3 regions of the Bradyrhizobium sp. 41S5 genome follow, and region 2 is predicted to be linked to each of the others. Evidence: predicted binding sites of a transcription regulator. Region 2 holds the regulator's gene; each other region holds the start of a gene.
The links. Region 2 encodes PhoB, which activates phosphate uptake and scavenging genes when phosphate is short. Its sites were predicted from a motif close to TGTCATNNANCTGTCAT; they were not measured.
Positions count from the first base shown of each region.

Region 1: the regulator PhoB is predicted to act here: its motif matches at 5,111-5,127, upstream of HAP47_RS17815 (OprO/OprP family phosphate-selective porin).
Region 3: the regulator PhoB is predicted to act here: its motif matches at 7,230-7,246, upstream of HAP47_RS18240 (RNA degradosome polyphosphate kinase).

Region 1 is NZ_CP083721.1:3,747,765-3,758,029, forward strand. It holds gene HAP47_RS17795 (hypothetical protein) at 1-473, opposite strand, end outside; gene HAP47_RS17800 (phosphotransferase) at 536-1,615, opposite strand; gene HAP47_RS17805 (zinc-binding alcohol dehydrogenase family protein) at 1,869-2,879, opposite strand; gene HAP47_RS17810 (winged helix-turn-helix transcriptional regulator) at 2,998-3,378, shown strand; gene HAP47_RS17815 (OprO/OprP family phosphate-selective porin) at 3,451-5,049, opposite strand; gene HAP47_RS17820 (DegQ family serine endoprotease) at 5,395-6,753, shown strand; gene HAP47_RS17825 (replication-associated recombination protein A) at 6,750-8,084, shown strand; gene HAP47_RS17830 (alpha/beta hydrolase) at 8,368-9,309, opposite strand; gene HAP47_RS17835 (RluA family pseudouridine synthase) at 9,451-10,265, shown strand, end outside.
Region 2 is NZ_CP083721.1:1,035,333-1,045,597, reverse strand. It holds gene HAP47_RS04965 (hypothetical protein) at 1-144, shown strand, start outside; gene HAP47_RS04960 (signal transduction histidine kinase) at 172-543, shown strand; gene HAP47_RS04955 (hypothetical protein) at 565-795, shown strand; gene HAP47_RS04950 (Hsp33 family molecular chaperone) at 833-1,834, opposite strand; gene argF (ornithine carbamoyltransferase) at 2,030-2,956, opposite strand; gene HAP47_RS04940 (aspartate aminotransferase family protein) at 2,956-4,161, opposite strand; gene HAP47_RS04935 (GcrA family cell cycle regulator) at 4,648-5,160, shown strand; gene phoB (phosphate regulon transcriptional regulator PhoB) at 5,401-6,111, opposite strand; gene phoU (phosphate signaling complex protein PhoU) at 6,242-6,958, opposite strand; gene pstB (phosphate ABC transporter ATP-binding protein PstB) at 7,056-7,877, opposite strand; gene pstA (phosphate ABC transporter permease PstA) at 7,874-8,719, opposite strand; gene pstC (phosphate ABC transporter permease subunit PstC) at 8,724-9,713, opposite strand; gene pstS (phosphate ABC transporter substrate-binding protein PstS) at 9,940-10,265, opposite strand, start outside.
Region 3 is NZ_CP083721.1:3,839,582-3,849,846, forward strand. It holds gene ndk (nucleoside-diphosphate kinase) at 1-40, shown strand, start outside; gene HAP47_RS18225 (TerC family protein) at 151-990, shown strand; gene HAP47_RS18230 (B12-binding domain-containing radical SAM protein) at 1,517-3,295, shown strand; gene ppx (exopolyphosphatase) at 3,436-4,938, opposite strand; gene HAP47_RS18240 (RNA degradosome polyphosphate kinase) at 4,951-7,155, opposite strand; gene HAP47_RS18245 (chromosomal replication initiator DnaA) at 7,288-7,965, opposite strand; gene HAP47_RS18250 (CDP-alcohol phosphatidyltransferase family protein) at 8,061-8,603, opposite strand; gene purM (phosphoribosylformylglycinamidine cyclo-ligase) at 8,764-9,849, shown strand; gene purN (phosphoribosylglycinamide formyltransferase) at 9,846-10,265, shown strand, end outside.

The DNA.
Region 1 (10,265 bases), 2.7 Mb from region 2:
TGGCGCACGACGCCGCTCCAGCGGCCGAACTGGTCGAACCGGGTCGAATCCATCGCGCGGCGGTCGCCGGACCAAAGCGTCTGCCGTGCTTCCTGGATCGCGGCCGTGCGCGCGGAGAAGGTCAGGTCGCAGGCGAGACCCGTCGCATTGTCGTCGAGCACGACCCGCGTCCGCCGCATCGGTTCGATGACCTCCAGCCTGAACGGGCCGACCTGCATCTCGGTGCGCTCGAGCGGCGCCCGCCGCGAACCGTAGAAGCAATGCTGCCGTCCGCCACGCTCCACGACGCTGAAGGCGCAATCGAGGATCTTGCGGTGCGGGTAGATCGCGATGCCGATGCCGAAATAATACGCGCCGTCCGCGGTGTAGCCGTTGAACCAGGTTCGGTCATAGACGTTGCGGTCGCTGGTCGAGGGAACCGCGATCGGCTCCGGCGTCTGGTGGATGGGGAAGTCGTCCAGTTTGTTGAGCACGCCGATCCCTTTCGCTGTCTTGACGCGTTGTCTTCACGGGAATCATTTCGCCCGATCGCGCTTCAGTCCTGCCAGTATGAAAAACTGTCGTGGTCCAGCGCTTGCGCGCAGGCGCCACGGGTCATTTTCAGGAACAGCGCGTCGCCCCGCTCGGAGCGCTGGACGCTGAGCGCCGAGACGACGCCCATCATGATGCCATGCAGCGTGTAGCGCCGGTAATCCCGCCAGCAATCATCCCAGCCATAATCCCGCACGCCGCGCCGGATCAGCTCGGAATGATAGAACCGCACCAGATCGGCTTCATGAAGCCGCCGCTCGGACGGATCGACGCCGGCCGACAGGAAATAGGCGACGTCGACGATGCCTGGCCCCACCGTCAGCGTCTGCCAGTCCAGCGTCGCCATCGGACGAGCGTTGCCGCGCACCTCGAACAGCATGTTGTCGAGCCGGAAGTCCGCGTGCTGCAAGGTTCGCGGCACCGATCGATCGGACTGGTAGCGCGGTATCGCGTCCGGAAGCCGGTCGATCAGATCCAGGAATTCCGGCTCGATCACGCCGTGATAGCGCTCCTTGTAGTGACCGATGATGGCGGGCAGCACCGCGCGAAGATCCCTGCGCCGGCTTGCGGCGAACACGAAGCATTGCACCGCGTCGAGCGTTGGGTCGTTCCATCGCGGCGCATGCAGCGCGGCGGCCTCACGCATCGCCGTCAGGCAGTCCGCGATCGCGCATCCGGCGAGCTGGTCGCCCGGGCGTGCGGGCGCCAGGTCTTCCAGGATCAGCGTGAAGTCGTCGGTCGCAGGATCGATTTCGGCGAGGATCGGCCGCGGGGTGTGAATGTCGACGGTGGCCGCCAGTTCGCGATAAAAGGCGACCTCGCGGATGTAGAGCGTGTGCGCGGAACCGGAGCGGCGGCTGTCGGGATCTGCGGCCGGGAATTTGCCGACGACGCTTGAGGGCGCGTTCGGCTCATCGCCGTCATAGGTCAGATGAAATCGATAGCTGTCGCCGACGAGGCCATTGCCGACCGGCTTGCAGACGAGTTCGACGACCTTCACCTGGTCGATGATACCGGCTGCGCGCAGCGCCTGCGTCATCCACTCCGGATCGATCCGCGACGGATCGGCCGTGAGCAAACTCATCGGTTTCCTCCCATCCCCGTATTTCCCCTTGGGGCGTCACCACCGTTCCGGCCGCGTCTCGCGCGGCCGGATTGAGGACGGGGTGATCGTTGCGCAAATTATACAGGCGATGTCAGGGCTTTGGCAAAGCCACGCGCCAGTCTGTGGGGATATCTCGCGAGTTGGCAGGGCGGGTTAGCGTCGGCGTAACCCGTCGTTCGCAGAGCGAAATGATGGTGGGTTACGCTGCGCTAACTCACCCTACGCATCGGGGCTACCAGCCCTCCAGCACGATCTTGCCGCGCGACTTGCCGCTTTCCAGCAGCGCATGGGCGCGCTTGAGGTTGGCGGCGTTGATGGTGCCGAAGGTCTGGTCGAGCGTGGTGCGCAGCGCGCCCTTGTCGATCAGGTCGGCAACGTCGTTGAGCAGATGATGCTGCGCGATCATGTCAGGCGTCTGGAACGATGAGCGCGTGAACATCGATTCCCAGTGCACCGACACCGCCTTGCCCTTGAACACGGCGACGTTGAATTCGGCGGGATCGTCGATCAGGCCGAACTTGCCCTGCGGCGCGATGAAGTCGGCGATCGACTTGTAGTGCTGGTCGGTGAAGGTGAGGCTGGCGACGAGGCCGACCGGCGGCAACTTCAGCTGCTCGATCTGCTCCTTCATCGGCTGCGAGTGATCGATCACCGCATGCGCACCGAGATCGAGGCACCACTTCTGAGACTCCGGCCGCGTCGCGGTCGCAATCACGGTCAGCCCGGTGAGGCGGCGCGCGAGCTGGATCAGGATCGAGCCGACGCCGCCGGCGCCGCCGGTGATCAGCAACGTGCGCGGATCGAGGCTCTTGCCCGGCACCGCGCCGAGCCGGTCGAACAGCAGCTCCCACGCGGTGATCGAGGTCAGGGGCAGGGCGGCGGCCTGCGCGAACGAGAGCGATGCCGGCTTGTTGCCGACGATGCGCTCGTCCACCAGATGAAATTCCGAATTGGTGCCCTGGCGCTGGATCGAGCCCGCGTAGAACACTTCATCGCCAGGCTTGAAGAGCGAGACGTCGGGCCCGACGGCGTCGACCACGCCGGCAGCGTCGAAGCCGAGGATCTTGTAGCCGTCGGTCGGCGCCGCGCGCTTGCGCACCTTGTAGTCGACCGGGTTGGCCGAGATCGCCTTCACCGCGACGCGAATGTCGCGCCCCTTCGGTTCTGGCTTGGCGATTTCGAAATCGACGAGCGAATCCGCCGCCTCGATCGGCAGCGATTTTTGGTATCCGACGGCCTTCATGCCTGGTCTCCGTGGTGGGCGATTGCCTGCCGTCTTACCTGTCGCGCTGGCGTCGTTTTGGCAAGTACTGTAAAATCAGGGAACTAGTCCCTGTTTGTATACTATTGGGAAATTACCAATGAAACGGAAGAATTTCGCGCGCCGGCCGGGCTGCGCGGTCGAGGCGGCGCTCGACCTGATCGACGGCAAGTGGAAGGGCGTGATCCTGTATCACCTGCAGGCCGGCACCCAGCGCTTCGGCGAGTTGCGGCGGCGAATGCCCGGCATCACCCAGCGCATGCTGACCAAGCAGCTGCGGGCGCTCGAGGACGACGGCCTCGTGACCCGCAAGGTCTACGCCGAGGTGCCGCCGCGGGTCGAATACACGCTCTCCGAACTCGGCGAGAGCCTGCGTCCGGTGATCGATATTTTGAAAGCCTGGGGCGAGGGCCATCAGGAACGGCTGTCCTGCGCGCCGGTGCCGGAGGTCGTTGTGAAGAAGTCGAAGCGCGCGGCCTGACAATTTGTAATGAAGAAGGCCGGGAGCGGCGTGTCGCTCCCGGCCATTGTTATCGGCGCTGATCAGATCGCGTCAGAACGCAACCTGCGTACGCAGCGCGACCGCGTCGAACTTCGAGCCGGCATCCACAGGCGATGTCGCCGAGGCCTGCTTGGCGATGTCGCCGTGCAGGTAGTTCAGCATGAAGCGGACGTTGTTGTTGACGTACCAGTTCAGCGCGGCGGTGTAGACGGTCTGCCGTCCGCCCGCGATGCCGACGGCCTGGCCGACCTGGTCGTTGAGATTCATCGTGCTGACGCGGCCGGCAATTTCCCACGCGCCCATGCCGCCGCCGGCAAGCGAGAACGGATCGTGCGGCTTGATACCGCCATAGGAGGCCGTTGCCGGATTGTAGGCGTGGTTCTCGCCGGTCAGCACGTAGCCGACCTGCGCGTAACCGCCGTCGAATTTCAGGCTCGGCGCGCCGAACGGCGGCAGCCCGGTATTCGCAGAGCGGTCGACATTGAACCAATAGTACTCGCCTTGTGCGATGAACGGGCCGTAGGTCGCTGCCGCCTCGACGCCGTAGACCTGCGCGCCCGAGACGTTGGCGATCGCACCGGTCGAGATCAGCGTCGTCGGGTCGATGCGCAGCTCGGGCCGGTCGTTCAGCGTGAGCGTCTGCGCCTGGGTGAGCTGGTTGCGCGGCGGCTGAACCAGCCATTCCGCATCGGCGCCGATATGCACCGAGTAGTTCTTGCCGCTGATCGGATTGCCGGCGACGCGGATGACACCGCCATACTGCTCGGACGTGCCGGCCGGCGCGGCTGACGACGCGGAGTGAATCGCGCCCGTCGTCGGTCCCGTGACATAGCCGCCGACCCAGAGCTGGTCGTTCCACCAGCGGGTGCCGGCGCCCGAACGGAAGTCACCGGCCGCGATGTTCTGTGCGATGATGCCGACCGAGGCGCGCTCCATGAACAGGATGTCGTTGGAGCTCGTCGATTCGTCCAGCGTCCACGGGATGTCCATGATTCCGCCTTCGATCGCCATCTTGCCGCCGAATGGCCTGAAGCCGGTGAAGCTCAGATAGGCATTCTCGACGCCGGAGGTGCCGCCGCCGGGCAGCGATCCCGGTGCCGCACCGCCGAAGCCGTCGGACGAGCCGCCGAAATCGTAGATCAGCGCGTAATTCCAGTCGCCGAAGAATTTGCCGACGATGCCGATGCGGGCGCGGCGCAGGTTCTCGCCGCTGTCGAGCTTCTGCGGCGAGGTGGCCGCGGTGTTCGGACGATAGTCGTAACCGCCGACGTCCCAGTGCACGCGGCTCGTGATCGCGACGCAGTTCTGTTCGTCCGCGGTGCAGATCGTCGGCCGGTTGTTCGGCATCGTCACCACGACGCCCGACGGCGCGATCGGGCCCTTGACCGGGATCGCGGCGTTGGCGCTTGCGACCCGCGCGGCCTTGGCATCCGCCGCCTTCGCGTTGGCATTCGCGCTGGCTGCGGTCGCGGTATTGGCATTGGTCTGCTTCTGCAGCTTGTCGAGCTTCTGCTCGAGCATCTTCAGCTGCTGTTTCAGCAGCGCGATCTCCGCGTCGCTGCCGCCTCCGGCCGATTGCGAATAGGCCGGCGAGGCGGCGAGCGCCCCTGCAAGCCCTATGGCGATTGCACCAACTTTTGTCGCACCCATTGTGCACCCCTGTTGTGTTTGAATTCCCCACTCACTCACTGAAACGTCCTAGGAGTTGATCGTGACTGACGCACGACAGCGCCGCCTGGCATCGCGGTTCCGCTTGTTGTCCGCAGGCAACAAGCGGATCGACGCAGTGAGACGACAGTCATCATAGGGGCCTGGTGGCGCGCTTCAACGCGGCTTCCGGCGGTTTTGCACTGGTCCGGCGGGGGGCCAGTTATCCGGCCGGGCGCCCTTCAATTGCCAGGCGAACACGCCTATATTCCGGCGTTTCCACGAGAGGTGAGAATGCTCCGACCAATCCGCTTCGCTGCCATATCCGCTCTGTGCACATTGGCTTTCATGGGGAATCCGTCCCCGTCCGCGGCCCAGGATCGCCGCGTGCCGTCCTCGCAGGCCGAGCTCCAATTGTCCTATGCGCCGATCGTGCAGCGGGTGCAGCCGGCGGTGGTCAACGTCTACGCCGCCAAGATGGTGCAGAACCGCAATCCGTTTCTGGACGACCCTATCTTCCGCCGCTTCTTCGGCGTCCCGGGGCAGCAGCCCGAGCAGATGCAGCGCTCGCTCGGCTCCGGCGTGATGGTCGATGCTTCCGGCCTCGTGGTCACAAACAATCACGTGATCGAGGGCGCCGACCAGGTGAAGGTTTCGCTCGCCGACAAGCGCGAATACGAGGCCGAGATCGTGCTGAAGGACAGCCGCACCGACCTCGCCGTGCTGCGGCTGAAGGAAACCAACAGGGAGAAATTCGCGACGCTCGACTTCGCCAATTCGGATCAGCTGCAGGTCGGCGACGTCGTGCTGGCGATCGGCAATCCGTTCGGCGTCGGCCAGACCGTGACGCACGGCATCATCTCGGCGCTGGCGCGCACTCAAGTCGGGATCACGGATTATCAATTCTTCATTCAGACCGACGCGGCGATCAATCCCGGCAATTCGGGCGGCGCGCTGGTCGACATGACCGGCCGGCTCGCCGGTATCAACACCGCGATCTTCTCGCGCTCCGGCGGTTCGCAGGGCATCGGCTTCGCGATCCCCGCCAACATGGTGCGCGTGGTGGTGGCCTCCGCCAAGAGCGGCGGCAAGGCGGTGAAGCGGCCATGGCTTGGCGCGCGGCTGCAGGCCGTCACGCCGGAGATCGCGGAGACGCTCGGGCTGAAGCTGCCGACCGGCGCGCTGGTCGCCAACGTCGCGCCCAACAGCCCGGCGGCGAAGGCCGGGCTCAAGCTGTCCGACCTGATCGTCGGGATTGACGGCACGCCGATCGACGATCCCAACGCGTTCGACTACCGCTTCGCGACCCGCCCGCTCGGCGGCAGCGCGGAGATCGAAGTGCAGCGCGCCGGCAAGCCGGTGAAGCTCACCGTGCCGCTGGAGACCGCGCCCGATACCAACCGCGACGAGATCGTGCTGACCGCGCGTTCGCCATTCCAGGGCGCCAGGGTTGCCAACATCTCGCCGGCGCTGGCTGATGAGCTGCATCTCGACGCCGGCGCGGAGGGCGTCGTCGTCACCGAGCTCGCCGATGACGGCACGGCCGCCAATGTCGGCTTCCAGAAGGGCGACATCATCCTTGCGGTCAACAATGAGAAGATCGTGCGGACCAGCGACCTCGACAAGGTATCGAAGGCGGGGTCGCGGATCTGGCGCATCACGCTGGTGCGCGGCGGCCAGCAGATCAACGTGACGCTCGGCGGATGAGCCCCAAGCAACCGCGGGACGCGACGAACCTGTTCGCTGCGGCGGGGATGGAGCAGGACGCGCCACACCCGCTGCCGGACCGGCTGCGCCCGCGTACGCTGGCCGACGTCGTCGGTCAGGATCACATCCTCGGCCCCGACGGCGCGCTGACCCGCATGCTGGAGACGCGCACGCTGGGCTCGTTGGTGTTCTGGGGACCCCCCGGCACCGGCAAGACCACCGTGGCGCGGCTTCTGGCCGATGCCACTGAGCTGCATTTCGAGCAGATCTCCGCGGTGTTCTCCGGCGTCGCCGACTTGAAGAAGGCGTTCGATGCCGCGCGGGCCCGGCGCGAGACTGGCAAGGGCACGCTGCTGTTCGTCGATGAGGTGCACAGGTTCAATCGCGCGCAGCAGGATTCCTTCCTGCCGGTGATGGAGGACGGCACCGTGGTGCTGGTCGGCGCCACCACGGAGAACCCGTCGTTCGAGCTCAACGCGGCGCTTCTATCGCGTGCCCGCGTGCTGGTGTTTCACTCGCTCGATACGGCTGCGATCGAACGGCTGTTTGCCAATGCCGAGAAGATCGAGGGCAAGACCCTGCCGCTCGATCCGGAAGCACGCGCCGTGCTGGTGCGGATGGCCGACGGTGACGGCCGCGCCTCGCTGACGCTCGCCGAGGAGGTCTGGCGCGCCGCGCGCAAGGGCGAGGTGTTCAACGCCGAGCAGTTGCAGGCCATCCTGCAACGCCGCGCGCCGATCTACGACAAGTCGGCCGACGGCCACTACAACCTGATCTCGGCGCTGCACAAGTCGGTGCGTGGCTCCGATCCGGATGCGGCCTTGTATTATCTCGCGCGCATGCTCGATGCCGGCGAGGACCCGCTGTTCCTGGCGCGGCGCGTTGTACGCATGGCCGTCGAGGACATTGGTCTTGCCGATCCGCAGGCGCTGGCGGTCTGCAACGCCGCCAAGGATGCCTATGATTTCCTGGGCTCGCCGGAGGGCGAGCTCGCGATCGCACAGGCCGTGGTCTATCTCGCCACCGCGCCGAAATCGAACGCGGTGTACACTGCGTTCGGCGCTGCGATGCAGACCGCGAAGCAGGGCGGCTCGCTGCTGCCGCCGAAGCATATTCTGAATTCGCCGACGAAATTGATGAAGTCGGAGGGCTACGGCTCCGGCTATCAGTATGATCACGACGCGCCCGACGCGTTCTCCGGCCAGGACTATTTCCCGGAAGCGCTGGGCCGCCAGACCTTCTACGATCCCCCCGACCGCGGCTTCGAGCGCGAGATCCGCAAGCGGCTGGATTACTGGAACAGGCTGCGCAAGGAGCGGGGCGGGAGCTAGAGCAAGACGAGATTAGGCTGCGGCCGCGAATAACGCGTGTTCCCGTTCCGGCCCGCAGCGCGGGAGCGTCCGTTGCAGAAGCCCGCAAATGCCATATGCAACAGCTTTGGACGAGGAACACTTGCGCGCGATTTCGGAATATTAGAAATATATCCCTGAATTGCCCGACGTGTCAAGTTGCTTGTCGAACGCCGGCCGCCGCCGGCTACTTTGCATGGGGTTGTTCTCGATATTTTGGTAGAGCCCGCTGCGACGGCCCATAATTTCATATTGCTCTCGCGCGTCACTTGACGCTTTTCACGAACTCCAGAATCTCATCCGTCAGCCGCGTGTCCGGCGTGTTGATCGCGTAGACCTCCGACATATGGCTGTGCTGCGGCAGCATGAAGCTGCGGACGCAGCCGCTCGGCCGCTTGCAGCCGGCCTGCTTCATGAGCTCGAACTGTTCGACGAAGCGCGGCGGATCGAGCTCGGCTGCGGTGATCAGAAATGGAATCGGACTGGCGACCAGGCCTTGCAGCGAGGAGCGTTCGGCGTAGCGCGAGGGGTCGGAGCCGTAATAGGCGAGCTCGGCGTCGCCGGCGGGCGAGGCGGTCAGATCGTAGATGCCCGACACCATGATCGCGCCGGCAAGGCCGCCGCCCGTCACCTTGTGGAATTCGCTGTGCGAGACATAGCTCGCGACATGGATCGCGCCGGCCGACTGGCCCATCAGGAAAATACGGCTGGGGTCGCCGCCGCGGGAGCCGATGTTCTCCGCGACCCACTGCACGATGGCGCCCATGTCTTCGGCGCCTGCCGGCCAGGGAAAGGTCGGCGCCAGGCGGTAGGTGGCATTGACGCCGACAAAGCCGCTCTTGGCGGCCCACAGCATGACGTTGTCGTAGAACGGGCTGCCGGGGTTGCGCTTGCTGCCGGCAATGAAGCCACCGCCATGGATGTAGATCAGCACCGGCCGGGCCGCCGCCGACGCTAGGTCCGGCGTGAAGATGTCGAGCAGATGGCGGTCGGCAGGGCCATACTTGACGTCGCGTTCGACCTTGACGCCCTGGTAGGGCTCCTTCTGCTGCAGCGGTGCGTAGAGCGCGGCCGTCTTGGGCGGGTCGATGACGCGGCCGAGTTCCAGGAGCTTCCAGGCCAGATCTTCCGGCATCGGGCCTTGCTGGGCCAGCGCCGGTCCGGAGAGCATCAGGGCCGCCGCCACAGCCGATACCGCCAGTCTCATTCCAAGCCCCCTTCCATGGCTCCCCACGATTGCCGCAGGCGGCCGAACATGGCCGATGTTGCGCCGGATTTGTACCGATTTCGCCGTGACGATTCGCGGCATTTGCGCTACCCACGGGCTTAACTTCGGAGTTGCAACCCCATGAGCCGCCGCGTCAAGAGACCTCTCCGCCCAGCCGGCGACCGCGCCAAAGGCGCGCGTCCCCATCGCGGCCCGGCAGCCGAGCGGGGGCCGGCGCATCGTGCGGGCGGCAAGCAGGCGGTGCGCCTTGGCGACAAGCAGCGGGCGCCCAAGCCATTCGTGCCCGAGCCGGAGAAGAGCGTCGCCGACCCGCCGCCGCTGCCGACCAAGGTGCAGACCGTGGTGGTGACGGCGGACGAGGACAACATGCGCGTCGACCGCTTTCTCGAGGCGCGTTTCCCCGGCCTGTCGTTTTCCCACATCCAGCGCATCGTTCGTAAGGGCGAGTTGCGCGTCAACGGCAAGCGTGCGGACAGCAAGGACCGGCTGGAAGAAGGGCAGAGCGTCCGCATTCCGCCGCTGCGGCTCGATACGCCGAAGGCAGCTGCTAGTCTCTCCGAAGCGGCGAAGAAGACCCTCCAGGATCTCAAGGACATGATCCTGTTCGAGGACGCCGACGTGATGGTGCTGAACAAGCCCGCAGGTCTGGCGGTTCAGGGCGGCTCCGGCATCACGCGCAATGTCGACGACATGCTGGAGGTGATGCGCGACGCCAAGGGGCAGAAGCCGCGGCTGGTGCATCGGCTCGACCGCGAGACCTCGGGCTGCCTGCTGATCGCCAAGACGCGCTTTGCCGCAACCGCTCTGACCGGCTCGTTCCGGCATCGCTCCGCGCGCAAGATCTACTGGGCGCTGGTCGCCGGCGTGCCGAAGCCGAAGCAGGGCCGCATCTCGACCTATCTCGCCAAGGAGGAGAGCGAGGAGGACAGCATCAT
Region 2 (10,265 bases):
ATCGCGCGCTTCCTGCACAAGCACAAGGATGATGCCGGTCGCGACAAGGGCCTGGAGGCGCGTCAGGACGCGAGATCGGGCGCTGCGGCTTTGTCGCGATGGGACAATGAAGGAGGCGCGGTCCCCGATGGACTGCCGATGTGAGCCAACGACGACAACAGGAGATTCACCATGTCACTTACCCAATTTTGCGTCGATGACGGACACCACAGCATGGACGGGCTGCGACTTCTCGCCCGCGATGGAAATGAACGGGTCGAGGCATTCATCGGCCGCAAGGTGATGGACGTCTGGGCCGAGTCTGTCGAGCACCGCGGCGGCCATCAAAGTCTGTTCCGCGATCAATACAACGCGCTTGGCAGGCTGAACCTGGCGGCGATCGAGCGGATCGTCAGTGCGAAATACCAACGCGGTGCTGCGTTCAACCGCCAGCATCCCTATGTCGAGGTACTGTTCTCGGATATCACCGACAGCGGGGAGACCTTGAATCTGAGCGGACTCGTGCGCGAGACCCTGCCGCCCGCGTTTCACCGATTGAGTTGAGATCGATCCAGGAGGATTCCCATGACGAAGAAAACCCTGCACTCCGTTCAAGAAACAGAGCCGAAGAAGCCACTGCGCGCCGACCGGCCTCCCACCGAAGGCTTCGTGATCATTGTCGACAAACACTTCAAGTCGGAGTTCGACACCGCCGAGGCTGCTGAAACGTCTGGCCGACAACTGAAGGCAGCTTATCCGATGCTTCAGATCGAAATCTATGACGCCGCCGGCAAGACCCGCACCTTGCTGAGCTGACAGGCCTGGTTACCATGCCTCGTGGTCGGTTTTCCGCCTACTCGACGCCGGCTTGCTGCGGCGTGAATTCGTAGACCGAAGAGCAGAACTCGCAGGTCACGACCACCTTGCCGTCCTTGACCATCTCGGCGCGATCGTTCGGCGCAAAGCTCTTCAGCATCGATGACACCGCATCGCGCGAGCAGGAGCACTGCGCGCGCAGCGTTTGCGGGTTGAAGACGCGCACGCCGCGTTCGTGGAACAGACGGTACAACAGCCGCTCGCCGGAGAGATCGGGATCGATCAGTTCGACATCCTCGACGGTGGAGATCAGCGACTGCCCCTCGACCCAGGCATCGTCGTCCGGCACGCTGTGCGTGGCCGTGCCCTCCGGCGCATCGCCGGGATGCAGATCGGCCTGCTTGGCGCGTTCGGGGGCCTTGGGCAGGAATTGCAGCAGGATGCCGCCGGCGCGCCAGTGCATCTTGCCGCCTTCGCCGCCGCGCATCTCCTCGCCGACCGCGAGCCGCACCCGCGTCGGAATCTGCTCCGAGCGCAGGAAATATTCGTGGGCCGCCTCTTCCAGGCCGCCGCCGTCGAGCGCGACCAGGCCCTGGTAGCGGCTGGTGTTCGCGCCCTGATCGATGGTCATCGCAAGGTGGCCCTTGCCGAGCAGCTCACCCGAGCTCTGCCCCTCCCTGAGGCGCGTCACATCGTAGCGCGCATACGCACGCAGCCGGTCGGGCGCCTGGAAATCGACGATCAGGAGCGAGACCGGACCGTCGGTCCGGGTCTGCAGGATGAAGCGGCCCTCGAACTTGACGGAGGAGCCGAGCAGCGTGGTGAGCACGATGGCCTCGCCGAGCAGCTTGCCGACCGCCGGCGGATAATCGTGCTTGTGCAGGATCTCGTCGAGCGCGGGGCCGAGCCGGGTCAGCCGGCCGCGCAAGTCCAGCGCGCCGACCTCGAAGGCGAGCACGGCATCGTCGACAGGAACCGCCGAGGGCGCGCGAATGGGCGTCTCGGCCTGGATTTTGATGTCGGGGGATTGTGAAACCATGGCGCTCTATCTGGGGTCTCGGACCATGAAATAAAGGGGTTCAGCATACCGGGAATCGACGTCGCCCCTGCGAAAGCAGGGACCCATAACCACAGGATTTTGTCGCGGCACGAGGTGTCTGCCCATGTGCCTTTTTCGCAGGCCGCGGCGTATGGGTCCCTGCTTTCGCAGGGACGACGGCATTGATGTCGTCGGCTACGCGACCGTGTCGAAACACCAGGCCAGAATGCCCTTCTGTGCATGCAGGCGGTTTTCCGCCTCGTCGAACACCACGGATTGCGGGCCGTCGATCACCTCGTCGGTGACCTCCTCGCCGCGATGCGCGGGCAGGCAGTGCATGAACAGCGCGTCCGGCTTGGCGAGCGACATCAGCTTGGCATTGACCTGATAGGGCTTCAGCACGTTGTGGCGGCGCTCGCCCTCCTTGTCGCCCATCGACACCCAGGTGTCGGTGACGACGCAGTCGGCGCCGCGCACGGCGGCTTCCGGATCGGTGCCGAGCATGATCGGCGCGCCGGTGGCCTTGATCCAGTCCCGCATCGGCTTCTTGGGCGATAGCTCGGGCGGCGTGGCGATGTTGAGATTGAACTTGAACCGCTCGGCAGCGTGCGCCCAGGAGGCCAACACGTTGTTGTCGTCGCCGGTCCAGGCCACCGTCTTGCCTTCGATCGAGCCACGGTTTTCCTCATAGGTCATGAGGTCGGCCATCACCTGGCAGGGATGCGAACGCCGGGTCAGGCCGTTGATGACGGGCACGGTGGCGTGGGCGGCGAGCTCGAGCAGCGCGTCATGGTTGAGGATGCGGATCATGATCGCATCGACATAACGCGACAGCACGCGCGCGGTGTCGGCGATGGTCTCGCCGCGGCCGAGCTGCATCTCGGCGCCGGTCAGCATGATCGATTCACCGCCGAGCTGGCGCATGCCGACGTCGAACGACACCCTTGTGCGGGTCGACGGGCGCTCGAAGATCATCGCCAGCGTCTTGCCTTCGAGCGGCTTCCTGCCCTTCTCATGCGCCTTCAGCTTCGCCTTCATGGCGGCTCCGGCTTCGAGCATGTTGCGCAGTTCGGCGAGCGGCAGCTCGTTGATGTCGAGGAAGTGACGGACCGGCTTGCTCATTATCCAGCCGCCTTCTTCGGCTGCGGCGCCGATAGCACAGAGCAGGCACGCTCGAGCGCCGTGATCGACTGGTCGATCTCGGCCTCGGTCACGATCAGGGGCGCCAGGAACCGCACCACATTGTCGCCGGCGCCGACGGTGAGCAGCTTCTCGTTGCGCAGCGCGGCGATCAGATCGCCCGACGGCACCACCGCCTTGACGCCGATCAACAGGCCCTCGCCGCGCACCTCCGACAGCACGCCGGGATAGCGGTCCACGACGGAAGCGAGCTTCTGCTTGAGCAGCAGCGACATCTTCTGCACGTGCTCGAAGAAGCCGGGCTTGAGCATGACGTCGAGCACGGCATTGGCGGCGGCGACCGCGAGCGGATTACCGCCGAAAGTCGAGCCGTGCGAGCCCGGCGCCATGCCGGCCGCAGCGTCCGCGGTCGCCAGCACCGCGCCGATCGGGAACCCACCGCCGAGCGCCTTCGCCAGAGACATCACGTCCGGCGTGACGCCGGTGCGCTTGTAGGCGAACAGCTCGCCGGTGCGGCCCATGCCGGTCTGCACCTCGTCGAACGCCAGCAGCAGGCCATGCTCGTCACACAGCGCGCGGAGCGCCTTGAAGAACGCCTGCGGCGCCGAGCGCACGCCGCCCTCGCCCTGCACCGGCTCGATCAGGATGCCGGCGGTGTGCGGGCCGATCGCCTTCTTGACCGCCTCGATGTCGCCGTGCGGCACCTGGTCGAAGCCGTCCATCGGCGGGCCGAAACCTTCGAGGTATTTCGCCGAGCCGGTCGCAGCCAGCGTGCCCAGCGTGCGGCCATGGAAGGCGCCTTCGAAGGTGATGATGCGGTAGCGTTCGGGATGGCCCTTGGAGAAGTGGTGGTGCCGCACCAGCTTGATCACCCCCTCCATCGCTTCGGCGCCGGAATTGCAGAAGAACACGAAGTCGGCAAAGCTCTGCTCGCACAGCCGCGCGGCAAGCACCTCGCCGTCCGGGCTCTTGAACAGGTTCGACATGTGCCAGAGCTTGGTCGCCTGCTCCTGCAGCGCCTTGACCAGATGCGGGTGCGCATGCCCGAGCGCGTTCACCGCGACGCCCGAGGTGAAGTCGAGATAGCGGTCGCCGTTGGTTGCGATCAGCCAGGCGCCCTCGCCGCGCTCGAAGCCGAGATCGACCCGGGCGAAGACGGGGAGCAGATGCGACGAGGCGTTGGTCATGGCGTTCACTGCCGGTTTGAAACCGTCAATCGCCGCGCGCCTTGACGCCTACGCAGCAACCGCCAGCTTCGGAAAACAAAACGGCCGCCTTTGCGGGCGGCACGTGCGGGACATTCTATGCGGCGGCCGGTAAGTGTCAATCGCCAGGAGCCGGCCTTTGCTGGCCTTCCTGCAATGCGAAACCAGCGCAATCCGGAGCGGTGGAAAAGCCTCACAGCAATGCTTAACTTTGCGGGAACATGTGGACGCACGGCCGCGGACTCTTGCGCCAGAGTCACGCCATATTGTAGCGTTTGGCCTGTCGGGTACGACATCTCGTGCGGCAGTACTGGACCCTCTAAGTAGCCTTCGTGTCACGCGTAAACGTTCGGGCGCAACACCGTGCCCGGCGAGGGCTAAGGGATTCTGGCCGCAGGGATATTTGTCCAGATTGGCTCGCAGCGCCGCTCCGATGAGTGGCCGGCGCCATGCGAAAGGAAGAATGCGATGACTGTATTGACCTGGTCCGACGATCGCGTCGAGCAGCTGAAGAAGCTCTGGGAATCCGGCCTCTCGGCCAGCCAGATCGCGGCGGAACTTGGCAATGTGACGCGAAACGCCGTGATCGGCAAAGTACATCGGCTCGGCCTCTCCGGCCGCGCCAAGGCCCCCTCCACGGCTGCGCCGCGGCAGCGCAAGGCCCGTCCCGCCCAGCACATGATGCGGGTGGCGCGCCCGGTGTCGCGCGGCAACACCGCGCTGGCGCACGCCTTCGAGGTCGAGATGGAGCCCGATCCGATCTCCTTCGACAACGTGGTGCCGATGAGCCAGCGGCTGTCGCTGCTCGAGCTCAACGAGGCCACCTGCCACTGGCCGGTCGGCGATCCCTCAAGCCCGGAATTCTTCTTCTGCGGCGGCAAGGCGCTCGCCGGCCTGCCCTATTGCGCGCATCACTCGCGCGTCGCCTACCAGCCCGCCGCCGATCGCCGCCGGCCGTCGGCCAAGCCACAGATCAAGTAAGCACTCGGGAAACTGCCTGGACTGCAAAAACAAATCCCCGCGAAAGCGGGGATTTGTTTGTGTGATCGTAGCGCGGAACTATCCACCAGCGTCGTCCCGGCGAAAGCCGGGACCCGTAACCCCGAATGCGTATTGTTAGAAAGCCGTCTGGCCGCGTGCCCATTGCGGCGGCCGCGGCGTATGGGTCCCGGCTTTCGCCGGGACGACGCCGTGTTGCGGCTTGAGGTTGCCATGCAGGCCTTACGGCTGCGGCTCGGCCTTCGCGAAGCGGTCGTCGAGCGCATAGCCGGCGCCGCGCACGGTGCGGATCGGATCCTGCTCGCGGCCCGGATTGAGCAGCTTGCGCAGGCGGCCGATGTGCACGTCGACGGTACGCTCATCGATATAGATGTCGCGGCCCCAGACGCTGTCGAGCAGCTGCTCGCGGCTGAACACGCGGCCGGGATGCTCGAGGAAGAATTCGAGCAGCCGATACTCGGTCGGACCGAGATCGATCGGACGTCCCGAGCGCGCCACGCGGCGCTTCTCGCGGTCGAGCTCGATGTCGCCATAGGTCAGCACGGTCGCAAGCCGCTCCGGGCTCGCGCGGCGCAGCAGGCCCTTCACCCGTGCCAGCAATTCCGGCACCGAGAACGGCTTGACGATGTAATCGTCGGCGCCGGTGGCAAGCCCGCGCACGCGCTCGCTCTCCTCGCCGCGCGCGGTCAGCATGATGATCGGAAGCTGCTTGGTCTCGGGCCGCGCCCGCAGGCGGCGGCACAGCTCGATGCCGGACAGGCCCGGCAGCATCCAGTCCAGTACCACGAGGTCGGGAACGCGCTCCTTCAGGCGGGTGTCGGCATCGTCGCCGCGCCCGACCGTTTCGACATCGTAGCCTTCCGCATCGAGGTTGTAGCGCAACAGTGTCGTCAGCGCTTCCTCGTCTTCGACTACCAGAATGCGTGCGCTCATCGGTTCAAGTTCTCTCTCTGTGGTGATCCGTTGCCCAGACGCAAACCGAAACGCTTACTTTCCTGAGCATAATCCCCGCGGAAACGACTTGTCGTGAAGACAATCCGGCTCCGCGCTCGCGGATCATGTCCTAGGTACCCGGCACAGTGGTGGCAAAATTGGTCATGTCGCCCTTCGGGCGCTTGTCGGTGATCTGCTGGCCCTCGATCATGTAGAACACGGTCTCGGCGATATTGGTGGCGTGATCCCCGATCCGCTCGATGTTCTTGGCGCAGAACATCAGATGTATGCAGAACGAGATGTTGCGCGGATCCTCCATCATGTAGGTCAGCAGCTCGCGGAACAGCGAGGTGCAGATCGCATCGACCTCCTCGTCGCCCTTCCAGACGTTCATCGCCGCCGGCAGATCGTGCGCGGCATAGGCGTCGAGCACCGACTTGACCTGCGACAGCACGAGGTCGGTCATGTGCTCCAGGCCGCGGATCAGCTTCAGCGGCTGGAAATCGCTTTCCAGCGCCGCGACGCGCTTGCCCATATTCTTGGCGAGGTCGCCGATCCGCTCGAGGTCGGTGGCCACGCGCATCGCGCTGACGATTTCACGCAGGTCGATCGCCATCGGCTGGCGGCGGGCGATCGTCAGCACCGCGCGCTCTTCGATGACGCGCTGCAGATTGTCGATCTCGATGTCGGCGGCGACCACGCGCTTGCCAAGCGCGACGTCGCGACGGATCAGCGCGTCGACCGACTCGGTAATCATCCGCTCGACGAGGCCGCCCATCTCGGCGACCAGGCGGGTCAACTCCTGCAGGTCGCTGTCGAATGCCTTGGCGGTATGTTCAGAAGCCATCGCTTGTCTCCCTCATGATCCCGAGGATCATGATTTGGTGTCCTCAGTTTCGCATGATCCGATCGGAAAACCGGTGCCCACTTTTCCGGATCATGCTCTAGCCGAACCGGCCGGTGATGTAGTCCTGGGTGCGTCGATCGCTCGGCGAGGTGAAGATCTTGTTGGTGTCGTCGAACTCGATCAGCTCACCGAGATACATGAACGCGGTCTTGTCGGAGACGCGCGCCGCCTGCTGCATGTTGTGGGTGACGATCGCGATCGTGTAGTCCTCGGAGAGCTCCTGGATCAGCTCCTCGACCTTGGCGGTCGAGATCGGATCGAGCGCCGAGCACGGCTCGTCGAACAGGATCACCTCGGGCCGCACCGCCACGGTGCGCGCGATGCACAAGCGCTGCTGCTGGCCGCCGGAAAGCGACAGGCCGGAGGCGTTCAGCTTGTCCTTGACCTCGTTCCACAGCGCGCCGCCGCGCAGCGCCTTCTCGACCCGGTCGTCCATCTCGGACTTCGAGATCTTCTCGTAGAGGCGGATGCCGAAGGCGATGTTCTCGTAGATCGTCATCGGGAACGGCGTCGGCTTCTGAAACACCATGCCGACCCGCGCGCGCAGCAGATTGAGGTCGAGCTTGGGATCGAGAATGTTGGTCTGGTCCAGCATCAGCTGACCGGTAGCGCGCTGGCCCGGATAAAGGTCATACATCCGGTTGAAGATCCGCAGCAGGGTCGACTTGCCGCAGCCCGACGGACCGATGAACGCCGTGACGCGGTTGGTGCCCAGCGTCAGGTTGATGTTCTTCAGCGCGTGGTGCTCGCCGTAATAGAAATTGAGGTTGCGCACCGTGACTTTCGGCGGCGCTTCCGGCAGCGGCGTATGCGGTGCAACGTGGCTCGGGTTACTGGTTGAAACGGAGAGCTCGGTCATTTTGCGGCCCTTTCGGCACCAAGGATACGCGCGCCGATATTCAGCGCGAGCACGGTGAATGTGATCAGCAGTGCGCCGCTCCACGCCAGCTCTTTCCAGTAGGCGTAGGGGCTCTGCACGAAGTTGTTGATGGTGACTGGCAGGTTGGCCATCGTCTTGGTCAAGTCCCAACTGAAAAACTGGTTCGACAGCGCGGTGAACAGCAGCGGCGCGGTCTCGCCGGCGACGCGGGCGGTCGCCAGCAGCACGCCGGTGATCAAGCCGCTACGCGCAGCACGATAAGCGATCCGCTTGATCACCAGCGAGCGCGGCAGGCCGAGCGCGGAGGCCGCCTCGCGCAGCGGATTGGGCACCAGCAGCAGCATGTCCTCGGTGGTGCGCAGCACGACCGGGATCACGATCACGGCGAGCGCGAGACTGCCTGCGATCGCCGAGAAGCCGCGCATCGGCACCACCACCGCGCCGTAGATGAACAGGCCGATGATGATCGAGGGCGCGCTGAGCAGGATGTCGTTGATGAAGCGGATCACCGAGGTGAGCTTGTCGTGCTTGCCGTATTCGGCGAGGTAGGTGCCGGCGAACAGGCCGAGCGGCGCGCCGATGCCGACGCCGATCACCGTCATGATGACGGAGCCGACGATGGCATTGAGCAGGCCGCCTTCGGTCGAGCCCGGCGGCGGCGTGTTCTGGGTGAACAGCTGCACGCTGAGGCCGGCAAGACCGTTGTAGACCAGAGTGAACAGGATCAGCGCCAGCCAGGTGACGCCGAACAGCGCCGCGCAGACACAGAGTGCGCGAATGACGATGTCGCTGCGGCGGCGGGATTTGTAGATCGGGTTCATAACGCTATTTCCCCGCTTTCGTTTCAAGCCGCATCAGCATCAGCCGGGCGCCGGCGAGCACGAAGAAGGTCAGGACGAACAGCAGGAGGCCGAGCAGGATCAGGCCGGACTGGTGCAGGCCGTCGCTCTCGGCGAATTCGGAGGCGATCGCCGCCGAGATCGTGGTGCCCGGCGCGAAGATCGACGACGAGATGCGGAACGAGTTGCCGATGATGAAGGTCACAGCCATGGTCTCGCCGAGTGCGCGGCCGAGCGCCAGCATGATGCCGCCGATCACGCCGACCCGGGTGTAGGGGATCACGACGCTGCGGACGACTTCCCAGGTGGTGCAGCCCATGCCGTAGGCGGCCTCTTTCAGCACCGGCGGCACGGTCTTGAACACGTCGACCGAGATCGCGGTGATGAAGGGCAGCACCATGATGGCAAGGATCAGCGCGGCGTTGAACAGGCTGAGATAGGACGGCGGCCCTGCGAACACCGCGCCCAGCACCGGGACGCCCTCGAACATTCGGATCATGAAGGGCTGGAACGTGTTGGCCAGGAACGGGCCCAGCACGAAGAAGCCCCACATGCCGTATATGATCGAGGGGATGCCGGCGAGCAGCTCAATGGCGATGCCGATCGGGCGGCGCAGCATTTGCGGGCACAGCTCGGTGAGGAAGATGGCGATGCCAAGACCGACCGGAATCGCGATCATCATCGCGATAACCGAGGTGATCAGGGTGCCGTAGATCGGGCCGAGTGCGCCGAGCACCGGCGGATCTGCCGAGGGCGCCCAGCGCTGCGTCCAGATGAAGGCTAAGCCGTACTCCTTCATCGCCGGCCAAGCGCCGACGATCAGCGACAGGATGATGCCGCCGAGGATCAACAGAACCGAAATCGCCGAGATACGGGTGATCCAATAGAAGGTGAGATCACCCAGCTTGAAGGCGCTGAGGGCCTTGGCGCGATCGTACGGTCCCGCGGCTTCCATCACATCGCTCTGAACAGCCATGTCTGCCACGCCAATCCCCTCATTACTATGTGAAAGCAACGCAAACCGCTACGCCCCGAAGCGATCTCTACTGACGCATTTGGCCGGGCGTCGTTCCGGCTTGCGCCTCCGGGGCGCGAAGCCGGGGCCCCACCCGCGCGTCTTGCCGCGGTGAGGGAGCCCGGGTCTCTATTGATCAACCTGTGCCGCCGGCAGGCGGCACAGGCCTTGTTCGAAATCGTTAGACTTAGCTCTTGATGTCCGAGGACCAGGTCTTCTCGATCTGCTGGATGACATTGTCCGGCATCGGGATGTAGTCGAGCTCTTCGGCCATCTTGGCGCCGTTCTTGAACGCCCAGCGGAAGAACTTGAGAGCTTCCTGGGAGGCCGCCTTATCCGTCGCTTCCTTGTGCATCAGGATAAAGGTCGACGCGGTGATCGGCCAGGACTTGTCGCCGGGCTGGTCGGTCAGGATCACGTAATAGCCGGGCGCATGAGCCCAGTCAGCGTTGGAAGCGGCCGCCTGGAACGCTTCGACCGTCGGCTGAACCGTCTTGCCACCCTTGTTGACCA
Region 3 (10,265 bases), 2.8 Mb from region 2:
GATCGCGCAGTTCTTCGCCGGCAACGAGATCGTCGGCTGACGCCGCACAACTGAAAGTGACGCGGTCTCTGGGGGAGACCGTGTCGACATGAACTGGGAGCGGCGGACCACCGCCGCCAGGGGCGGCCGCAAGGCCGAATAGGACTCGCTGTGGACTGGCTGTGGCAGATCTTTGATCCGGCGTACATCGGCGCGTTCTTCACCGAGTTCAAGAACGAGATGGCGACCCCGACCTTCTGGGTCGCCGTCGGCAAGATCATCTGGATCAACGTCCTGCTGTCGGGCGACAACGCGCTCGTTATCGCGCTGGCCTGCCGCGGACTCGCGCCGCGCCAGCGCCTGTGGGGCATGATTCTCGGCGCCGCCGCGGCAGTGCTGCTGCGTGTCATCTTCACCGGCATCGTCGCCAGTCTGATGGAGCTTCCATATCTGAAGCTGGTCGGCGGACTGGCGCTGATCGTGATCGCCGCCAAGCTCCTGGTGCCGGAGCAGGAGGACGAGGACGATGTGCACGCGGCCTCGCATCTCTGGGCCGCGGTTCAGATCGTTGTCGTCGCCGACATCGTGATGAGCCTCGACAATGTGATCGCGGTCGCCGCCGCCGCCAATGGCAGCGTGCCGCTGCTGGTGCTCGGACTTGCGATCAGCGTTCCCCTGATCGTTGCCGGCGCGGCGCTGATCATGGCGCTGCTCTCCAAGCTGCCGATCCTGGTCTGGGCCGGCGCCGCACTGCTCGGCTGGATCGCGGGCGACGTCATCGCGACAGATCCGGCCGTGCATCCCAGGCTGGATGCGCTGTTCGCCGGACCGCTCGGTGCCAGGGTCGATTCCTGGCTGACCTCGGTCGGCATGTCGCCGCAATTCGCCCATGGCGGCAACGGCGGCGAGATCACGCTCGCCGTGCTCGGCATCGTCGTGGTGCTGGTCATCGGATCGATCTGGCGTCGTTACGCGCTCCGGAAAGCCAAGCACGCTGCCAAGGCGGCGTGACGGGTCAGAGGCCCTCGAGCGATCGCTTGGTCCGGTCCTCGACGTCGCCCGGTACAAGGCCGCTTGGTTTGAGGGATAGACTGCCCATAGAAGAACTCAAGCCGCAGATGGGGCAGACCCTTGGCGTTGCCAGATCCTTGATTTGTAACTGCAGATCTCTGATATCCGATCTGTCCTTGATTCCGCCCGAACTCCATGCGAAGCTTTTGGGTAGTCCGTTCGTGCGGCTCGAGGCGACGCCTCGGCATTAGACGATCACCCGACATCCGGGCCGCCAATCATGACCTCATCCACACCTGCGATGAGTGAAAGTGTTACCTTGGACGGCTGTTTACCCTAACCGATCGCAACCGCGACGGGCATCTCGTTCCATCCGAATTCATACCAATCGGTCGGGCTGCAAGGCGAATTGAAAGCTGAACGCATCGATCAGAAGGCACCGAACGGCGAGCGCCGCTGCTGATGCGGATTTCAGCAGATGAGCCGCCGCGGTGTTTATCGCACCGCGCCAATCAGGAGACGGTCAGTGCTGCATTCCGATATAGCGGCGAGGCGACGCTTTCAGCTCATCCTGGTCAAGCCGTCTCACTACGATGATGACGGATACGTGATCCGCTGGTGGCGCGCCATGACGCCGTCGAATTCCCTGGCGGCCGTGTATGGCATTGCGGCGGATTGCGCCGAACGCCGGGTGCTCGGGCCCGATGTCGATTTTGATATTGAAGCCATCGACGAGACGAATACGCGCATCGACATCCCGGCGCTGCTATGCCGCTTCAGGATCCACGACGGGTTCGGATGTGTGGCCCTGATCGGTGTTCAATCGAACCAATATCCGCGGGCTCTCGACATCGCCCGTTCGTTCCGGGCAGCCGGGATTGCGGTAGCCATCGGTGGTTTTCATGTCTCGGGATGCCTGTCGATGCTGGATGGCCGGGCCGTCGAACTCGACGCTTGCCGGGACATGGGCGTCGCCATATTCGCGGGTGAAGCCGAAGGGCGTCTTGAATCCGTCATTGCCGATGTAGCCGCGGGGCGCCTCGCGCCGCTCTACAACCACATGAAAGAGTTGCCGGGCATGGACGGCGTGCCGGTGCCGTTCCTCCCGAAGCGATATATCGAACGGACGCTTGGCTCCAGCGCCAGTTTCGATGCCGGCCGCGGCTGCCCCTACCAGTGCTCGTTTTGTACCATTATCAACGTGCAAGGCCGCAAATCGCGCTACCGATCGGCAGACGATGTGGAGCATATCGTGCGCCTCAACTGGGCCCAAGGCATTCGAAAATTCTTCATCACCGACGATAACTTTGCGCGTAACAAAGAGTGGGAATCGACCTTCGATCGCCTTATCCAGCTCCGCGAAAGAGACGGCATCCCGCTTGGCCTGATGATTCAAGTCGACACGTTATGCCACAAGATCCCGAACTTCATCGAAAAGGCAAAGCGCGCCGGAGTGACAAAGGTCTTCATTGGACTTGAAAACATCAACCCCGACAACCTGGCGCTAGCAAAGAAGCGGCAGAACAAGATCACCGAGTATCGAAAGATGCTGCTGGCCTGGAAGGAGCAGGGCATCCTGACCATCGCGGGCTATATCCTGGGCTTTCCAGCCGACACGCCGGAAACAATCAAACGCGACATCGCTATCATCCAGGAAGAACTGCCGATCGACCTTCTCGAGTTCTTTTGTCTGACGCCGCTGCCCGGCTCTGAAGATCACCAGACGCTCTGGAAGAACGGCACAGCCATGGAAGCGGACCTCAACAGCTACGATGTCGAACACGTCTGTACGGCACATCCCAAGATGAGCAAGAAAGAGTGGCAGGACATCTATCACGAGGCCTGGCAACTCTATTATACGCCGAAGCACATGAAGGTTCTGCTGCGACGCGCCGCGGCCACCGGTGTTCCGATCGGCAATCTCGCAAAGTACCTACTTACTTTTTCGACGACGGATCGCCTCGAAAAGGTACATCCCCTTCAGGGTGGGATTTTCCGCCTCAAGCATCCGTCCGAGCGGCGATCAGGCTTGCCGCGCGAGAATCCGTGGCTGTTCTGGCTGCGTTTTGGTTGCGAGACGCTCGTGAAGCACAGCGTCCTCACCGTGGCGATCGGACGGTTGTTGATATGGAAAACGGTCATCGCCTACACCCCGCGGGCCGGCAGCTATCTTGACCGCGCGCTCACGCCGGTCAGCGACGACGGCGATGAGACGCTCGACCTTCTCACCAAGACGGCGGGCGCCCGCGCTGCGGTCGCTCATTTCAAGAAAATCGCCGGACTGACGGGCACCCAAGTCGCTTGATACAAGGCGCACTTTAGGTCGAGCTGTTGCGGATGGGCTACGGCATACGTCCGGCGAAGCTCGTCTCTGCGTGTTACGGAAGGCGAAGTCCTCGTTTCGGTTCACCGGTTTACCGAACGCTGCCTGTGATAGAAGCAGGCTTAGCGCCGGACGATCGAGCCGGCACGTCCGAGCAGCCGCGCCAATTGCTTGAAACGGCTGCCGACGCGATCGGCGACCAGATCCACCATCCGGTGCTCGAACACCAGCATCAGCTTGCGGCCCTGGGTGCGGAAATGCGTTGCCGGCAGCACGCCGGTGCGTGCCGCCGTGATCAGATGCGCGACGCGGAACGCGGCGCCGAGCACGCGCGCGCGCTCGTCCATCGCCGGCGTCACCAGCGCGCGGATCTGCGGCGGCGGCTCGTTCTCCTCGCTGAGGCCGGCGTAGCGATAGAACACCGACAGCGCGACGAAGGCGCGGCCCTGATGCGTGATCGAGCCGAAATTGCCGTTCATGATCAGGCTGAGGGTTTCCTCGCCGCGATGATCGGGATGCACCCGCCAGCCGATATCGGAGAGCAGGCAGGCGACGTGACGCAGCCTGCGGTCTTCCTCGGTCTCGCGGAGCCTGACGACCCGCACCAGCCGGTCGGTCCAGGCGGTCAGCTCCTGGGCGTGGCGGGCCGAGCGCGACAGCAATTCGTTGAGGTTCTGCGCGGCGCAGACCAAGCCGTCCTTGGCGCGCTCGGCCTGCGGCAGCATCTCGTAGAGCAGACCCTCGCGCACGCCGAAGGTCGAGAATACGATGGTCTTCGGCTGGGCGACGCGGATGATGTATTCGAGCACGAGCGCGGCGTAGGCCAATAGCGGCCGCCGCGCATCTGCGACGGATTCGATATTGGCCAGCATGTTGGTCGCCGCCAGCCGCCGCAGCCGCTGCGCGAAGTCGAGTGCGTCCGCTGCCGGAATGGAATAGCCGTGCATCACCTTGAGTGGGTAGCCGCTCTGGATGATGTGGATGCGCGCCAGCGCGCGCCAGGTGCCGCCGACCGCGTAGAAGGTACGGCCACGGCCGGTCTTGAGCTGGGCGACGCCGAGCACTTCGTTCTTGACGATGCGTTCGGCGCGCTTGAGCGATCTGTTCGAGAGGTCCTGCAGCGCAAGGCTGCCGAGCGGCAGCGTCACGCCGCTGCGCACGCGGTTGCCCTTGACGTCGATCAGTTCGAGCGAGCCGCCGCCGAGGTCGCCGACGATGCCGTTCGGATTGTGCACGCCCGAGACGACGCCGAGCGCCGACAGCTTCGCTTCACGCGGTCCGGTCAGAATCTCGATCTTGGCACCGCAGATGCGCTCGGCCTTGGCGATGAAGTCCGGGCCGTTCTTGGCGTCGCGGCAGGCCGCTGTCGCGATCGCGTGGACGCGGCCGACCTGCTGGATCCGGCACAGCGCGCGAAAACGGCGCAGCGCGGTGAGCGCCTTGTTGACCGCATCGGTTGCGAGCAGGCCGGTACTCTGCACCTCGCGTCCGAGCCCGCACAGCGCCTTCTCGTTGAAGATGGTGATGAGGCTGCGCGCCATCGCCTCGTAAACCACGAGACGAACCGAGTTCGAGCCGATATCGATCACAGCGACGCTGGAAGCGCGCTTCCGCGGCCGCTTCACCGTAAGGCCCCCTTAAGACGATGGCTGCTGACGCTCGTTGCGACGCGTGAGACGGCGCGGTGAAGATTCCTTGAGAGACTTACCACGGCCGGACAGACTCGGATTTGTCATGAAATAGTCATGCAGATTGAAGGGCTCTTCGCCTTTCGCGGCCTTCATACGCGTTGACGACCCATCCGGCAACAATTGCCAGCTCTGCTCGGTGTCCTTCAGGTTCGCGACCATGATCTGTTCGAGAACCTGCTGATGCACCGTAGGATTTTGCAGCGGACAGAGAACCTCGACGCGACGGTCGAGGTTCCGCGGCATCATGTCGGCGGACGAGATATACACAGCAGCTTTTGCGCTCGGCAGGCCCTGGCCCATGCCGAAGCAATAGATTCGGCCGTGTTCCAGGAACCGGCCGATCACCGATTTGACGCGAATATTTTCCGACAATCCCGGCAGCCCCGGCCGCAGGCAGCAGATGCCACGCACCACGAGCTCGATCGAGACGCCGGCCTGCGAGGCCTCATACAGCGCGTCGATGATGTCAGGATCGACCAGCGCGTTCATCTTCATCCAGATCGCGCCGGTCCGGCCATGTTTGACGTGAGCGATCTCGCCATGGATGTGCTCGATGATCCGCTTGCGCAATGTCAGCGGCGACACCGCCATCTTCTCGATGTCGCTCGGCTCGGCATAACCGGTGATGTAGTTGAACACCCGCGCGACGTCGCGGCCGATGATCGGGTCCGACGTAAAGTAGGAGACGTCGGTGTAGATGCGGGCGGTGACCGGATGATAGTTGCCGGTGCCGGTGTGCACATAGGTCGTGAGATTGCCGCCCTCGCGGCGCACCACCATCGACAGCTTGGCGTGGGTCTTCAGCTCGATGAAGCCGTAGACGACCTGCACGCCAGCGCGTTCGAGATCGCGCGCCCAGCGGATATTGGCCTCCTCGTCGAAGCGCGCCTTCAGTTCGATCAGGGCGGTCACCGACTTGCCGGCTTCGGCGGCATCCGCCAGCGCGCGCACGATCGGCGAGTTGTTCGACGTGCGATAGAGCGTCTGCTTGATCGCGACCACGTCGGGATCGCGCGCCGCCTGCTGCAGGAACTGCACGACGACGTCGAAGGATTCGTAGGGATGATGGACCACGAGATCCTTCTGCCGGATCGCGGCGAAGATATCGCCGCCATGGTCCCGCACGCGTTCGGGATGGCGCGGCACGTAGGGCGGGAATTCGAGGTCGGGGCGATTGAGGCGGGTGAGCTGCGACAGCTCGTTCATCGCGAGCACGCCGTCGACCAGGATCACTTCATCGTCCGCGGCCGACAATGCGTGCTGCACGAAGACGCGCAGCTCTTCGGGCATCGTGGCCTCGATCTCGAGCCGGATCACCGACCCGCGCCGGCGGCGCTTGAGCGCGGTCTCGAACAGGCGAACGAGGTCTTCGGCCTCTTCCTCGATTTCGAGTTCGGAGTCCCTGATGATGCGGAACGCGCCCTGGCCCTTGACGGTGTAGCCGGGGAACAGGCGGCCGATGAACAGACCGGTGGCCTGCTCGAGCGTGATCAGCCGCGCCGGCGCGCCTTCCTTGGTCGAGGGGATGCGGATGAAGCGGTCGATCTTGCCGGGCATGCGGATCAGCGCGTTCATCGCCTTACCGTCGGAGATCCGCGACAATTGCAGCGCGACCGTGAAGCCGAGGTTCGGGATGAACGGGAACGGATGCGCCGGGTCGATCGCAAGCGGCGTCAGCAGCGGGAAGATGTTGTGGAGGAAGTGATCCTCGATCCAGGTGCGTTCGGACTTGGTGACGTCGCGCCCGTCGACCAGCTGGATGCCAACCCTGGACAGGAGCTCGCGCAGGTCGCTCCAGATCGCCTGCTGGTCGGAGGCGAGCTGCGACACGGTCTTGTTGATCATCACGAGCTGCTCGGCCGGCAACAGGCCGTCCGGGCTGCGCTCGGCAATGCCCTCGCGGACCTGGGCCTTGATGCCGGCGACGCGGACCATGAAGAACTCGTCGAGGTTATTCGCCGAGATCGACAGGAAGCGGACGCGCTCCAGCAGGGGATGGCCGAGATTGACCGATTCCTCGAGCACCCGGCGGTTGAAGTGCAGCCAGGACAGCTCCCGGTTGATGAATCTCTCGGGGCTGGTCGCGATCGCGGGGACGGGCGGAAGCTCCGCCTCTTTCTCTTTGATTTCAGGAGCTTGTGCCGAGTCCATCAAGTGCTGGTCCAATTCCGGGCAGGGGGCTGGCGCGGTCTAGCCGAGGGCCACGCAGACCATGTGATATTGCGATGACGTTTCGATGACATTGATGTTCCGCCGGCCTACGCCGTCAAGCCGCGGGACTGCTCAGGCATCGCGCAACAGCTCGGCGGCCAGCGCCCGGGTCACCGGCCGGCCCAGCCGGAGCGCCTCGGTGTCGAGCAGTTCGACCGCCTGGCGGACGGCGGTATAGGAGCGCTCGATCCGGTTGGTCAGGTAGCTGACGAGCGGCTCGTCCACGCTCATCTGGCGGTCGGCGCAGAACTTGACGATCAGGCCGCGGAACAGCCCGCCGTCGGGCGGCAGCAACGTCACCGTCGGCACGGCGCGAAGCCGCGACCGCAGATCGCGCAGCTCGATCTCGAACGCCGACGGCGGCACGCGCGCCGTGATCAGGACGAAGGCATCGTCCTGGCGGGCGAGATTCATCAGATGGAACATCGCGCGCTCGTCGAAATCCGACGGCCTCAGGTCCTCGACCACCAGCGCGCCGGTCGCAAGCGCCATCGGCACCGTGTCGGCGGTCAGGGCATGCGCCGCGGTCGAGCGCGCGCCGGCGATCTCGGCCCAGATCGCGGCGAGGTGGCTCTTGCCGGAGCCTTCGGGCCCCACCAGCAGCATGATTCGGTTCGGCCAGTCCGGCCAGCCGTCGATCAGCGCCAGCGCCGCCTCATTGGCGGGCCCCTCTAGGAAATCGTCGCGGGTCAGCTTCTCCTCGTGCGGCAGGGCCAAAGCCAATTGACGAGGTTGAACGCTACCGGCCACGCAAGTCTCCAAACCATATTATTCTAGCATGATCCCAGCGCAAACGCTTCGCGTTTGTCGCGGGAAAGCCGGTTTCCACTTTTCGGGATCGTGCGCTACCGAGCCTCGATCGTGCTCATGTGCCGCACCCACTCCACGAGATAGAGGGACACCGAACCCAAAGTAAAGATCGTGACCAGGCCCATCAGGATCAGGTCGTAGGGGTGCGGCTGAAACCCGAAACCGAGCGAGGCCAGCACCAGGGCCGCGAACGCGACCTGTGCCACCGTGTTCAGCTTCGACACCATCAACGGCTTCATCTCGACCGGCTTGTCGAACAACCATGACACAATCACGGCGGAGACGATCATGATGTCGCGCGACACTACGAGAATCACGATCCAGCGCGGCACCGCGCCCCAGATTCCGAGCGCGACATAGATCGACACCAGCAGCGCCTTGTCGGCGAGCGGGTCGAGCAGGGCGCCGAGCTCGCTCGCCATGTTGAAGCGCTTGGCGAGGAAACCGTCGACCGCGTCCGAGACGCCGGCGATCACGAAGATCGCAAACGCGATCTCCATCTGGCTCGAGACGATGGCCCAGACGATCACCGGCACCAGGATGATGCGGCCGAGGGTGATGATATTCGGAATGCTCAACTTGAATCGCTTCCCGGCTAGAAGCCTGATTTTACTCGATATCCGGCTCTTTTGCGCGGTGGCCGGGTGTTATCTACATAGTATCGCGGCCGCATCGCCGCGAGCCATTGCGCGGGGGCGGAATTCCTCGTAACCAGCCCCTTATCATCTGGAATTGGGCATGACCGAGCGCAAAAACGGGCTCACTTACGCGGATTCGGGTGTCGATATCGACGCCGGCAATCGTCTGGTCGATCTGATCAAGCCGATGGTGCGAGCCACCGCACGGCCCGGCGCGGATGCCGAGATCGGCGGATTCGGCGGGCTGTTCGACCTCAAGGCCGCCGGCTTCAAGGATCCGGTCCTGGTGGCTGCGACCGATGGCGTTGGCACCAAGCTGAAGATCGCGATCGAGACCGGCCTCCACAGCGGCATCGGCATCGATTTGGTCGCGATGTCGGTCAATGACCTCGTCGTGCAGGGTGCGGAACCGCTGTTCTTCCTCGACTATTTCGCCTGCGGCAAGCTCCATCCGGAAGCCACCGCGCAGATCGTCGCTGGCATCGCCGAGGGCTGCCGCGACTCCGGCTGCGCGCTGATCGGCGGCGAGACCGCCGAGATGCCCGGCCTCTACAAGGACGGCGATTACGACCTCGGCGGCTTTGCGGTCGGCGCGGCCGAGCGCGGCACCCTGCTGCCGACGGGGGATATCGCGCCGGGCGACGCCGTGATCGGCCTGGCGTCCTCCGGCGTGCACTCCAACGGCTATTCGCTGGTGCGCAAGATCGTCGAGCAGTCCGGCGTGGCGTATGACGCGCCGGCGCCGTTCGCGCCGGTCATGACGCTCGGCGCGGCGCTGCTGACGCCGACCAGGCTCTATGTGAAATCCTGCCTGCGTGCGATCCGCGAGACCGGCGCGGTGAAGGGGCTCGCCCACATCACCGGCGGCGGCTTCACCGACAACATTCCGCGCGTACTGCCGAAGCATCTCGGCGTCGGCATCGATCTGGCGCGGCTGCCGGTGCTGCCGGTGTTCAAATGGCTGGCCGAGCAGGGCGGCATCGCCGAGCTCGAGCTGCTGCGCACCTTCAACTGCGGCATCGGCATGATCGCGATCGTCAAGCGTGAGGCGGTCGATGCGGTGACCGAGGCCTTCACTGCCGGCGGCGAGACCGTGACGCTGCTCGGTGAAGTGATCGAGGCCAAGGGGGCGCATGAGCAAGAGCATCGGGTGGTCTATCACGGTCATCTCGATCTCTCGCGATGAAGCGCCGCACAGCCATCCTGATTTCCGGCCGCGGCTCCAACATGGCCGCGCTGATCGAAGCTGCGAAGGCTGCGGATTTTCCGGCCGAGATCGTCGCCGTGATCTCCAATCGTCCTAATGCTCCCGGGCTCGAGAAGGCGGCCGCGAGCGGCATTCCGACCCTCGTCATCGAAAGCAAGCCGTTCGGCAAGGACCGCGCCGGTTTCGAGGCGGCGCTGCAGCGGGCGCTCGACGACAAGCAGGTCGAGCTGATCTGCCTCGGCGGCTTCATGCGGCTGTTTACGGCCGAATTCGTCCGGCACTGGTACGGGCGGATGCTCAACATCCATCCCTCGCTGCTGCCCTGCTTTCCGGGCCTCGATCCGCACGGCCAAGCCTTGCGTGCGGGGGTCAAGCTGTCCGGCGCGACGGTGCAT